DNA from 3 places in the Nocardioides sp. HB32 genome. Region 1 is predicted to be linked to each of the others. Evidence: predicted binding sites of a transcription regulator. Region 1 holds the regulator's gene; each other region holds the start of a gene.
What was found. The regulator LexA, encoded in region 1, represses DNA repair genes until DNA is damaged. The targets are predictions, from matches to a motif close to TCGAACANNTGTTCGA.
Positions count from the first base shown of each region.

Region 1 (3,958 bases):
ACGAGCGCCACGCCCGTGTCGGCGCCGTGGTCGCGCACCTGCACGTCGAGCACGCCTGCGGCCAGGCTGACCGTCAGCACCGAGCCGGTCCCGGCATGGATCACGGCGTTCGTCACCAGCTCGGACACGCAGAGCTCGGCGGTGTCGGCGACGTCGCGCCTGACCTGCCACGCCGTCAGCAGGCCGCGCAGGAACTGCCGCGCGCGGCCCGCCGCCCGCGGGTCGTCCTCGAGCCGCAGGGTCGCGCGCTGGGTGAGGTCGTCATGGGCCACGGCCGAGCGGACCCGGCGTACCGACTCCGCGATCCGGTGCGCGACCGCATCGAGCAGCCCGCGCTGGGGGGCGTCGAACGCCTGCTCGACGTCGAAGTAGAGGACCACCCCGCCGATCGGTGAGTGCCGGCCGGGCAGCGGCAGCGCCGCGAGCGCGACCGTGCCGTCGGCCCGCTGCCGCTCGACGACGCCCGCGAACTGCGCGCGCAGCCCGTCCAGGTGGTCGAGGAGCGGTCGGCCGGTGCGCACCACGGTGGTCAGCGGTACGTCGTCGTAGGCGTCGATGTGGCACCACGCGCCGCCGTCGCTGGAGCGGAACCGCAGCCGGCGGCCGCCACCCTCGCTGAGCGCGATGGCGGCACGCCGCACGCCGGGGATGCCGACCAGCTCCCGCAGCGCGGCGCTCGCGACGGAGTCGACGGAGTCGACCGGGTCGTGCACCACCCCCCAAGGCTAAGACACCTCAGGCCCCATCGGGGAGGATGGCCTCGTGGCATCGGGGACGGGCAGCAAGCACGCGGGCTCGCGCCGCGGCGCGCGCCCGAAGCGCTCCTTCCAGCCGATGCTGCTCCTGCTCGCGCTCGGCATCACCGCGTGCATCGTCGCGTGGGGATACCTCGTGTACGCCGCGATCGACTTCGGCTCCACCGCCCGCGACGGCGACTCGGTCGCGTGGTGGTTCCTCGCGCTCGCATCCGTCGGCGCGGTCGCCTGCCTGTTCGTCGGGCTGATGCTCGTGGCGCGGGTGCTGCGCCGGCTCGGCATCACCCGCGGTCCCGAGCCGAGGATGACGGGCGAGCCGGAGGAGCCGCGCCCGATCGGCGGCCGACGGGCGGCGCGCTAGCGACCGGTCACCGGTCGGCGAGCCGGCGCACGAACTTCAACCCCGACCAGGTGTCGTCGATCGCGGCGACCTTCACGTCGACGAACCCCAGCCGCAGCCCGAGGTCGCGCACCAGGCCCTCGTCCAGGTCGCTCGCGATGCCGAGGGCCCGCTGCGCGGCCTTCTTCGGCCAGCACACCCAGACCATGCCGGCGGTGCTGGTCCGCTCGAGCAGGACCGGCAGCCGGCCCGCGAGGCCGGCCAGCGTGGTGTGGAAGGTCAGTGTCACGTCGGCCACGGCCGGGAGCCGGCGTACGACGTGCGCGCCGGGGACGTCGAGCGCCAGGTCGTCCGGCGCCCCGTCGAGGAACAGCGTGTGACCGGCGCGGATCCCGAGCTTGCGCTCCAGCGGAGTGCCCGAGTAGCCGGCCATGGCCCGACGGTAGGGCCTGCGCCGCGGACGCCGCGAGGGGCGGGACCACAGCGTGGTCCCGCCCCTCGTCTTCCCCGGTTTCGCCGGCCGGGGTCGAAGCGACCGGCGAAAGTCTCTGTCCAGCGTCAACCGGACCTCAGCCCAGCGGCACGACCAGCTTCTGGCCGGCGGAGACCATGCCCGAGTCGAGCGCGTTGAGCTTCTCGATCCTGTCCACCATCGCCCGCACGTCCCCGTCGTCGGCGAGGCCCGCCGCGATGTCCCAGAGGGTGTCGCCGGTGCCGACCAGGACGACCCTGGTGGGCTCGGGGGTGCCCGCCTCGCCGGTGCCCACGGCACCGGAGGCGAGCACGAGCCCGACGGCGAGGACCGCGAGCAGGGCGACGACGAGCACGACGAGGCGGCCCCGACGGGTCAGCCGCACGCTGCCGTGCCGGCCCGAGCTGGGCTGGAACGAGCTGGGCTGGGACGAGCTGGGCTGGAACGAGCTGGGGCGGAACGTGGGGGTTGCGGTCATCGTGCTCATCGAAGGCTCCTGGCTGGACGGCTGGGGGAAGTGGCCTGACACCAGTTCTAGAGGCGGCCACCGACAGTCCTCGCGGACCGGTCTGGACCGGACTCTCGATCAGGTGTTCGATCGAACGTGTGTACGACGGTAGAGCAGGTGTTCGAACGACACAAGCAGCGACACGAACATTTGTTCGAACGCTTTTCCGTCCGCACCCGGGCGACACGCCGTTCGAACAGATGTTTGAACCCGGACGGTCCGGAGGACTACCGTCAGGCCATGGCCACCCAGAAGAAGGCGTCTCCCACAGTCAGCGAGCTCCCCGACGGACCGCCGGACGCGACGGGCCTGACCCCGCGCCAGCAGCGCGTGCTCGCGCACATCAAGGACTGCATCGAGAAGCGCGGCTACCCGCCCTCGATGCGGGAGATCGGGGAGGCGGTCGGCCTGACCAGCTCCTCCAGCGTGGCCCACCAGCTGAAGGTGCTCGAGGAGAAGGGCTTCCTCAAGCGCGACCCGAACCGGCCCCGGGCGCTCGAGGTCTTCCTCCCCGAGGTGATGGCGGCTCGCCGCTCGATGTCGAGCGCGGAGGAGACCGCGTTCGACGAGACCGGGGTGGGCGACGCGGCCCCGGCGCCGGCGTACGTGCCCGTGGTCGGCCGGATCGCCGCGGGTGGCCCGATCCTGGCCGAGGAGCGCGTCGAGGACGTGTTCCCGCTACCGAAGCAGCTCGTCGGCGACGGGCAGCTGTTCCTGCTGGAGGTGAGCGGAGACTCGATGATCGACGCGGCCATCTGCAGCGGCGACTACGTCGTCATCCGGCAGCAGCCGACCGCGGAGAACGGCGAGATCGTGGCCGCGATGATCGACGGCGAGGCCACGGTCAAGACCTTCCAGCGCAAGGACGGAAATGTGTGGCTCCTGCCGCACAACGCCGCCTACGATCCTATTGACGGCACTCACGCCACTATTCTCGGTAAAGTGACAGCGGTGCTGCGCCGGGTCTGACACTCCGGACTAGACGGGGAAATACCTGAGCAGACCCTGGTGTTGATTCCGGGTAGTACCCGGATGCGGCGGGAGGATGCATGAACGACGCTGGTGCTGTGACGACGGCACCTGCGTACGCCCACCACCGGACGATGCCCCGGTGGATCCGGGCCATCCTCGAGCTCGTGCTGATCGTCGGGCTCTGGGCTCTCTACAGCCTGGCCCGGCTGCTCGCGGACACCAACATGGATCCCGCGCTGCACCGCGCCAACGAGCTGCTCCACCTCGAGACCCTGATGGGCATCCGGTGGGAGGGTCCGCTCAACCAGCTCTTCACCGACTACCGGTTGGTCGGGCTGGTCGGCAGCTACTGGTACGCCACCCTCCACTACGTCGTCACCGGCGCGGTCCTGATCTGGCTGTGGCGCCTCGGCGCGGACCGCTACGGCCCGGCCCGCCGCGCCCTCGTCATCGGCACGCTGCTCGGCCTGCTCGCCTACATCTCGATGCCGACCGCTCCCCCGCGCTTCCTGGCCGGGTACGTCGACGTGCTGAGCCTGCACTCCGCCGACGGCTGGTGGGGCGCGGACGCCTCCGCACCGCGCGGACTCGGCGGGCTCACCAACGAGCTCGCGGCGTTCCCCTCGCTGCACGCCGGCTGGTCGCTGTGGGTCGCGCTCGCGCTGCAGATCTACGCGACGCGCTACTGGGTGCGCGCGCTGGGCTGGCTGTACGCGCTCGGCACCGCGATCGTGATCGTCGGCACCGGCAACCACTGGGTGATCGACGCGGTCGTCGGCTGGATGGTCATCCTGGTCGGGTGGGCACTCGCCGAGGCGATCGGCCGGATCCCGCTGCACCGGCGCTGGCAACGACCACCCGCCGGCGAGCCCGTCGAGCTCGAGCACGCCTCCGTTGGGGATTCTCAGGCA
Region 1 is NZ_JBSSBS010000001.1:4,353,161-4,357,118, forward strand. Features, by position in the region: gene ACVW2K_RS21815 (ATP-binding protein) at 1-716, opposite strand, end outside; gene ACVW2K_RS21820 (hypothetical protein) at 763-1,116, shown strand; gene ACVW2K_RS21825 (hypothetical protein) at 1,124-1,528, opposite strand; gene ACVW2K_RS21830 (LysM peptidoglycan-binding domain-containing protein) at 1,665-2,054, opposite strand; gene lexA (transcriptional repressor LexA) at 2,316-3,044, shown strand; gene ACVW2K_RS21840 (phosphatase PAP2 family protein) at 3,143-3,958, shown strand, end outside.

Region 2 (3,958 bases), 1.6 Mb from region 1:
ACTTGGTGCTCTGCCTGGTCTGCCTGCTGATGGGCGGCGTCACGTCGTACGCGCGGTCCCGCGGCGAGACCCTCGGCTTCTCGGTCAAGGTGGGCATCGCCGAGCGGGCCGACCGGCTCGTGGCCATCCTGGTGATGACCGGGCTGAGCGCGATCTTCGACCTGCCGGTGCTGCTCTACATCGCCCTCTGGGCGCTCGCGATCGCGTCCACCGTCACGGTGGTGCAGCGGGTGTGGGTGGTCCGGAAGCAAGCTCTCGCCGAGGCCGGCACTAACATCTGAACCATGATCGACAGCAACGCCTCAGCCCCCCTCGAAGACGGTCCTACCACCGGCACGACCCGCGTGAAGCGCGGGATGGCCGAGATGCTCAAGGGTGGGGTGATCATGGACGTGGTGACCGCCGAGCAGGCGAAGATCGCCGAGGACGCGGGCGCGGTCGCGGTGATGGCGCTGGAGCGGGTGCCTGCCGACATCCGCGCCCAGGGCGGCGTGTCGCGGATGAGCGACCCCGACATGATCGACTCGATCATCGAGGCGGTCTCGATCCCGGTGATGGCCAAGGCCCGGATCGGGCACTTCAGCGAGGCCCAGGTCCTGCAGTCGCTCGGCGTCGACTACGTCGACGAGTCCGAGGTGCTGACCCCGGCCGACTACGCCAACCACATCGACAAGTGGGCGTTCACGGTCCCGTTCGTGTGCGGTGCGACCAACCTGGGCGAGGCGCTGCGCAGGATCACCGAGGGTGCGGCGATGATCCGCTCCAAGGGCGAGGCCGGCACCGGTGACGTCTCGAACGCCGTGACCCACATGCGCACCATCCGCCGCGAGATCCGCCGCCTCGGCGCGCTGGCCGAGGACGAGCTCTACGTCGCCGCGAAGGAGCTGCAGGCGCCCTACGAGCTGGTGCGGGAGGTCGCCGAGAACGGCAAGCTGCCGGTCGTGCTGTTCACCGCCGGCGGCATCGCCACCCCGGCGGACGCCGCGATGATGATGCAGCTGGGCGCCGAGGGCGTGTTCGTCGGCTCGGGCATCTTCAAGTCCGGCAACCCCGCGCAGCGCGCGGAGGCGATCGTCAAGGCCACGACGTTCTTCGACGACCCCGACGTCATCGCGAAGGTCTCCCGCGGGCTGGGGGAGGCGATGGTCGGCATCAACGTCGAGGACATCCCGCAGCCGCACCGCCTCGCCGAGCGCGGGTGGTGACCGGGTCCTCAGCCGGGCCGCACATCGGCGTGCTCGCGGTCCAGGGCGACGTCAGGGAACACCTCCGCACGCTCACCGACCTCGGCGTCACGGCCACCGCGGTACGCCGCACCTCGGAGCTCGACGCGGTCGACGGGCTCGTGATCCCGGGTGGCGAGTCCACCACGATGGCCAAGCTCGCACGCACCTTCGACCTGTTCGAGCCGATCCGCACGCGGATCAAGGAGGGCCTGCCGGCCTTCGGCACCTGTGCCGGCATGATCCTGCTCGCCGACCGGATCGAGGACGGAGCACACGACCAGGAGACCCTCGGCGGGCTGGACATCACGGTGCGACGCAACGCGTTCGGGCGGCAGGTCGACTCGTTCGAGGGCGACCTGGACTTCGCCGGCCTGGACGCACCCGTGCACGCGATCTTCATCCGGGCACCGTGGGTCGAGGCGGTCGGCGAGTCGGTCGAGGTGCTCGCCCGGGTGGATCGGGGCGAGGCCGCGGGTAGGATCGTCGCGGTCCGTCAGGGTCCGCTGATGGCGACGTCGTTCCACCCCGAGGTGGGTGGCGACTCCCGGGTCCACCGCGTGTTCGTGGACCTGGTCACCAACGCTGAGTAGAAGAGGGACGGATGTCTGGCCACTCCAAGTGGGCGACCACCAAGCACAAGAAGGCCGCGATCGACGCCAAGCGCGGCAAGCTGTTCGCCAAGCTGATCAAGAACATCGAGATCGCGGCCAAGATGGGCGGCCCCGACCCGGCCGGCAACCCGACGCTCTACGACGCCATCCAGAAGGCCAAGAAGCAGTCGGTGCCGAACAAGAACATCGACTCGGCGGTCAAGCGCGGCGGCGGCCTCGACGGCGGCGGCGTGGACTACGAGACGATCATGTACGAGGTCTACGGGCCGTCCGGCGTGGCGCTGCTCGTCGAGTGCCTGACCGACAACCGCAACCGTGCCGCGATGGAGGTCCGCACCGCGGTCACCCGCAACGGCGGCACCATGGCCGACCCCGGCTCGGTCTCCCGGCTCTTCACCCGCAAGGGCGTCGTCGTGGTCGAGAAGAGCCAGGAGCGCGGCGGCAAGCCGTGGGAGGTCACCGAGGACGACGTCCTCGAGGCCACCCTGGACGCCGGGGCCGAGGACGTCAGCGACCTCGGTGACTCCTTCGAGATCCAGTCCGAGTCCGGCGACGTCGTCGCGGTCCGTACGGCGCTCCAGGCGGCCGGCATCGACTACGACTCCGCCGAGGTCCAGTTCGTGGCCACCATGGACATCCCGGTGGCCGAGGTGGACGTGGCGGGGAAGGTCTTCCGCCTCGTCGACGCCGTCGACGACCTCGACGACGTGCAGAACGTCTACAGCAACGCCGACATCCCCGACGACGTCCTGGACTCGATCGACGCCTAGCGCGGACGCGTCAGCGGACTCGCTGATGGTGGTCGAGCGAGCCGCGCGGCTGAGCCCGCGAAGCGGCGATCGGCGTGTCGGGACCCGGTGAGGCGAGAGCCAGCGGTTAGCGTGGACACCGAACAGGTGTTCGACGGAAGGGCTGACCATGCGCGTGCTCGGGATCGACCCCGGGTTGACCCGCTGCGGCATGGGCGTGGTCGAGGGCGACGTGGGCCGGCCGCTGAGCCTGGTCGACGTGAACGTCCTGCGCACGTCGTCCGACCTGCCGGTCCCGCAGCGCCTGGTGACGATCGAGAAGGGCATCGACGCCTGGCTCGACGAGTACGCCCCCGACGCCGTCGCGGTCGAGCGCGTGTTCGCGCGCTCGGACGTCAGCACGGTCATGGGTACGGCGCAGGCGAGCGGCATCGCGATGGTCTGCGCGGCCCGGCGCGGGTTGCCGATCGCCCTGCACACCCCGAGTGAGGTCAAGGCCGCGGTGTCCGGCAACGGGCGCGCGGACAAGGCGCAGGTCGGCGCGATGGTGACCCGGATCCTCCGGCTCGACGCGATGCCCAAGCCGGCCGACGCGGCCGACGCCCTGGCGTTGGCCATCACCCACATCTGGCGCGGCGGCGCCCAGGCCAGGATCGACGCGGCGCTGGCCGCAGCCGGGAGGAAGCAGTGATCGCGTTCGTGCGCGGCCAGGTGGCCGCGGTGACCCTGTCCAGCGCGGTGCTCGAGGTCGGGGGAGTCGGGCTCGAGCTGATGTGCACACCGGGGACGCTGGCGACCCTGCGCCCCGGACACACGGCAACCCTGCCGACGAGCATGGTCGTGCGCGAGGACTCCCTGACCCTGTTCGGCTTCGCCGACGAGGACGAGAAGCAGGTCTTCGAGCTGGTGCAGACGGCCTCGGGGGTCGGCCCCAAGGTCGCCCAGGCGATCACCGCGGTGCTGGCACCCGACGACCTGCGCCGCGCGATCGCCGCCGACGACGTGAAGACCCTGACGCGCGTGCCCGGCATCGGCCAGAAGGGGGCCCAGCGGATCATCCTCGAGCTCAAGGACCGGATCGGCGCCCCGATGGGGGGCCGTCCGGTGGCGGCGGCCTCGGCCGAGTCGTGGCGCGAGCAGGTCCACCAGGGCCTGATGGGCCTCGGCTGGACGACCCGCGACGCCGAGAAGGCGGTGGACGCGGTCGCTCCGGAGGCCGGGCCCAGTCCCGATGTGGGGGCGCTGCTGCGCGCCGCCCTGCGCACGCTGAGCAAGGCCTGACGTGCACGAGGACGACCTGGCTGCGGCGGAGGCGGTCCACCTCTCGTCGCTGACCGCTGCCGAGGCGGACGGCGACGAGCGCACCATCGAG
Region 2 is NZ_JBSSBS010000001.1:2,744,061-2,748,018, forward strand. Features, by position in the region: gene pgsA (phosphatidylinositol phosphate synthase) at 1-281, shown strand, start outside; gene pdxS (pyridoxal 5'-phosphate synthase lyase subunit PdxS) at 285-1,205, shown strand; gene pdxT (pyridoxal 5'-phosphate synthase glutaminase subunit PdxT) at 1,199-1,816, shown strand; gene ACVW2K_RS13825 (YebC/PmpR family DNA-binding transcriptional regulator) at 1,828-2,607, shown strand; gene ruvC (crossover junction endodeoxyribonuclease RuvC) at 2,756-3,277, shown strand; gene ruvA (Holliday junction branch migration protein RuvA) at 3,274-3,867, shown strand; gene ruvB (Holliday junction branch migration DNA helicase RuvB) at 3,869-3,958, shown strand, end outside.
Region 2: the regulator LexA is predicted to act here: its motif matches at 2,726-2,741, upstream of ruvC (crossover junction endodeoxyribonuclease RuvC).

Region 3 (3,958 bases), 1.7 Mb from region 1:
TCCTGGGCCGACATGTTCGTGATCGGCGAGCTCGGCGGCCGCACCGCCTCGCAGGCGCTGGCCGCGGGCGTCCCGCCGAAGGAGGTCTGGGCGGCGGTATGGCGAGTCCTCGAGCTTCCACCGAACAAGCGGTAGCGGAGCTGGCGGCCGTCCAGCGCCGCACGATCCGCACGCTCGTCATCGCGCAGGCGATCGGCGCCACCGGCATCACCATCGGCATCGCGACCGCCTCGCTGCTCGCCCGCGACATCTCCGGCTCGGAGAGCCTGGCCGGCCTCGCCCAGACGTTCCAGGTGCTCGGCGCCGCGGTCGCGGCGTACCTGCTCGCCCGGCTGATGTCGCGCCGCGGACGCCGGGTCGGCCTGCTGACCGGGTACCTCCTCGGCGCCTCCGGCGCGCTCCTCGCGGTGCTCGCGGGGGTCCTGGACTCGATGGTCGTGCTGCTGGTCGGCGCGGTGCTGCTCGGCTCGACGACCGCCGCGAACTCCGGCGCCCGGTACGCCGCCACCGACCTCGCCGAGGACGCCCACAAGGGCCGGGCGCTCTCGACCGTCGTGTGGGCCTCGACGATCGGCGCGGTCGCCGGGCCCAACCTCACCGGGCCCGCCGGGGCGCTCGCGGAGTGGCTGGGCATCCCGGAGCTCACCGGGCCGTTCGCCCTCGGCAGCGTCGGCATGCTCGGCGCCGCCGCCGTCATCGGCCTCCTGCTGCGTCCCGACCCGTTGCTGCTCGCCCGCGAGGCGGCCGGCGTACCCACCACCGCTCCGTCGGGTACGGCGTGGGCCCGCGCGGTCGCGGCCGCCCGGGAGCGTCCCGTCCTCGGGTTCGCCGTGCTCGGCATGGCCTGCGCGCACGCCGCGATGGTCGCGATCATGGTGATGACCCCGCTGCACATGGAGCACGGCCACGCCGAGCTGCGGGTGATCGGGCTGGTGATCAGCCTGCACGTGCTCGGGATGTTCGGGTTCTCGCCGCTGGTCGGCCTGCTCGCGGACCGCACGGGCCGCCCCGCGGTCCTGGTCGAGGGCGCCGTGCTGCTGCTGGTCTCGCTGGTGCTGTGCGCCCGGGCGCCCGAGGGCACCTCGTGGCAGATCTTCGCCGGACTGTTCCTGCTCGGGCTCGGGTGGTCGTTCGCGACCGTCGCCGCGTCGACGCTGATCGCCCAGCACGCGCCTCTCGAGGCACGCACCGACGTCCAGGGCGCGGCCGACCTGGTGATGGGCCTGACCGCCGCGGGTGCTGGTGGCCTGGCGGGCGTGGTGGTCGGGGCCTGGGGCTATCCCGAGCTGGCGGTCTGCTCGATCGGCCTGGTCGCGCTGGTCGCGGTCGCCGGGTTCGGCGCCCGGGCGACGACACGGCTGGCAGGCTGACCACCATGACCACTGCGGACGTCGCCGTCGTCGGCGGCACCGGCTTCTACACGTTCCTCGACGACGCCGAGGAGCTGGCCGTCGAGACGCCGTACGGCGCTCCCTCGGCGCCGGTCGCCGTCGGCACCGTCGCCGGCCGGCGGGTGGCGTTCCTGCCGCGGCACGGGCGGCACCACGAGTACCCCCCGCACGCGATCCCGTACCGCGCGAACCTCTGGGCGCTCCGCGCCCTCGGCGTCCGCCAGGTGCTCGCGCCGTGCGCCGTCGGCGGACTGCGCCACGACGTCGCGCCGGGCGACCTGGTCGTGCCCGACCAGCTGGTCGACCGCACCTACCGCCGCGTCCCGTCGTACGTCGAGACCGGGGCGGTGCACCTGCCGTTCGCGGACCCGTACTGCCCCCGCGTGTCGAAGGCGCTCGTCGCCGCCGCGCCCGACGTGCGCGCCGGGGGAGCGATGGTGGTGATCGAGGGGCCGCGGTTCTCCACGCGCGCGGAGTCGCAGCAGCACGCCGCGGCCGGCGGCACGCTGATCAACATGACCGGTGCGCCCGAGGCGGCGCTCGCCCGCGAGCTGCGGATGTGCTACGCCTCGATCGCGCTCGTGACCGACATGGACGCGGGCGCCGAGTCCGGCGCGGGCGTCGGCCAGGAGGAGGTCTTCGCGCTGTTCCGGGCCAACCTCGACCGGCTCTCCGGGCTGCTCGGCACCGCCGTCGTCGCAGTGCTGCCCGATCCCGACGGGTGCAGCTGCGACACGTGGGCCGACGGTCTCGACCTGACCTACGTGATCCCCGGATGAGTCGCCGGTTCCGGGTGCTGATCCCGTCATGACCCGGGGCCGACACGCCCGGACCACCTCCCGAACATCTGTTCGACCGTGGGCTAGTTTCTGTCCACAGGCATGACGCTGGACGAGGTCGTCCACAGCAGTCGGCGGCGCTGACCAGGCGCTGTCGGTGGCTCGCTCTAGCGTCGTCGACGTGCCTGGACCACGACGAGAGACAAGGAAGAACACCATGGCTGGTGGAGACCGCGAGAAGGCCCTGGACGCCGCACTCGCCAACATCGAGAAGCAGTTCGGCAAGGGCTCCGTGATGCGCCTCGGCGACGACGTGCGGGCACCCTTGGAGATCATCCCGAGCGGCTCGATCGCGCTCGACGTCGCGCTCGGCCTCGGCGGGTTCCCCCGCGGTCGCGTCGTGGAGATCTACGGTCCGGAGTCCTCCGGCAAGACGACCGTCGCCCTGCACGCCGTGGCCAACGCCCAGCGGGCCGGCGGCATCGTGGCGTTCATCGACGCCGAGCACGCGCTCGACCCCGACTACGCCAAGGCGCTGGGCGTCGACACCGACGCGCTGCTGGTCTCCCAGCCCGACTCGGGCGAGCAGGCGCTGGAGATCGCGGACATGCTGATCCGCTCCGGGGCGCTCACCCTGATCGTCATCGACTCGGTGGCCGCCCTCGTGCCGCGCGCCGAGATCGAGGGCGAGATGGGCGACAGCCACGTCGGCCTCCAGGCCCGCCTGATGAGCCAGGCGCTGCGCAAGATGACCGGCGCCCTGAACAACTCCAAGACCACGATGATCTTCATCAACCAGCTGCGCGAGAAGATCGGCGTGATGTTCGGCTCGCCCGAGACCACGACCGGTGGCAAGGCGCTGAAGTTCTACTCCTCGGTGCGCCTCGACGTGCGCCGGATCGAGACGCTCAAGGACGGCCAGGACATGGTCGGCAACCGGACCCGCGTCAAGGTCGTGAAGAACAAGGTCGCCCCGCCGTTCAAGCAGGCGGAGTTCGACATCATGTACGGCAAGGGCATCAGCCGCGAGGGCGGCCTGATCGACGTCGGCGTGGAGGCGGGGCTCGTCCGCAAGGCCGGCGCCTGGTACACCTACGAGGGCGACCAGCTCGGCCAGGGCAAGGAGAACGCCCGCGCGTTCCTCCGCGACAACCCCGACCTCGCCAACGAGCTCGAGAAGAAGATCCTCGAGAAGCTCGGTGTCGGCCCGACCGTCGACAACGAGGTCGCCGCGCTGCCTGCCGAGCCGGTCGGCGTCGACGCGTTCTGACGGCGGTCGCGTGAGCGTCGGCTGTCGGTGGACATATCGAGACCACCGTCGCGTGAGCGACGTCTCTCGGTGGTCGAGTAGCGAGCGCCAGCGAGCGTATCGAGACCACGGTCGAACGGAGCGCACATGACTCTCGACGAGGACCGCCCGGCCCCTGACTGGCTGGGTGACGTCTCGACCGGGGTCGACGCGTGGACCCGCCGCGCGCCGGCGCCCACGCCACCGCCGCCCGAGGACACCGCCGTCCAGGTGCCGGAGGCCGATCCGGAGTCGGTCGCGCGCAAGATCCTGCTCGACCAGCTCACCGGTCAGGCCCGCAGCCGCAAGGAGCTCAGCGACAAGCTGGCAGCCAAGAACGTGCCGGCCGACGTGGCCACCCGCCTCCTCGACCGGTTCGAGGAGGTCGGGCTGGTCGACGACGAGGCGTTCGCCCGCTCCTGGGTCGCCTCGCGGCAGCCCGGGAAGGGCCTCGCCAGGCGGGCCCTGGCCCAGGAGCTGCGCCGCAAGGGGGTCGATGA
Region 3 is NZ_JBSSBS010000001.1:2,694,874-2,698,831, forward strand. Features, by position in the region: gene ACVW2K_RS13545 (DUF3046 domain-containing protein) at 1-135, shown strand, start outside; gene ACVW2K_RS13550 (MFS transporter) at 99-1,370, shown strand; gene ACVW2K_RS13555 (S-methyl-5'-thioadenosine phosphorylase) at 1,376-2,170, shown strand; gene recA (recombinase RecA) at 2,388-3,440, shown strand; gene ACVW2K_RS13565 (regulatory protein RecX) at 3,567-3,958, shown strand, end outside.
Region 3: the regulator LexA is predicted to act here: its motif matches at 2,231-2,246, upstream of recA (recombinase RecA).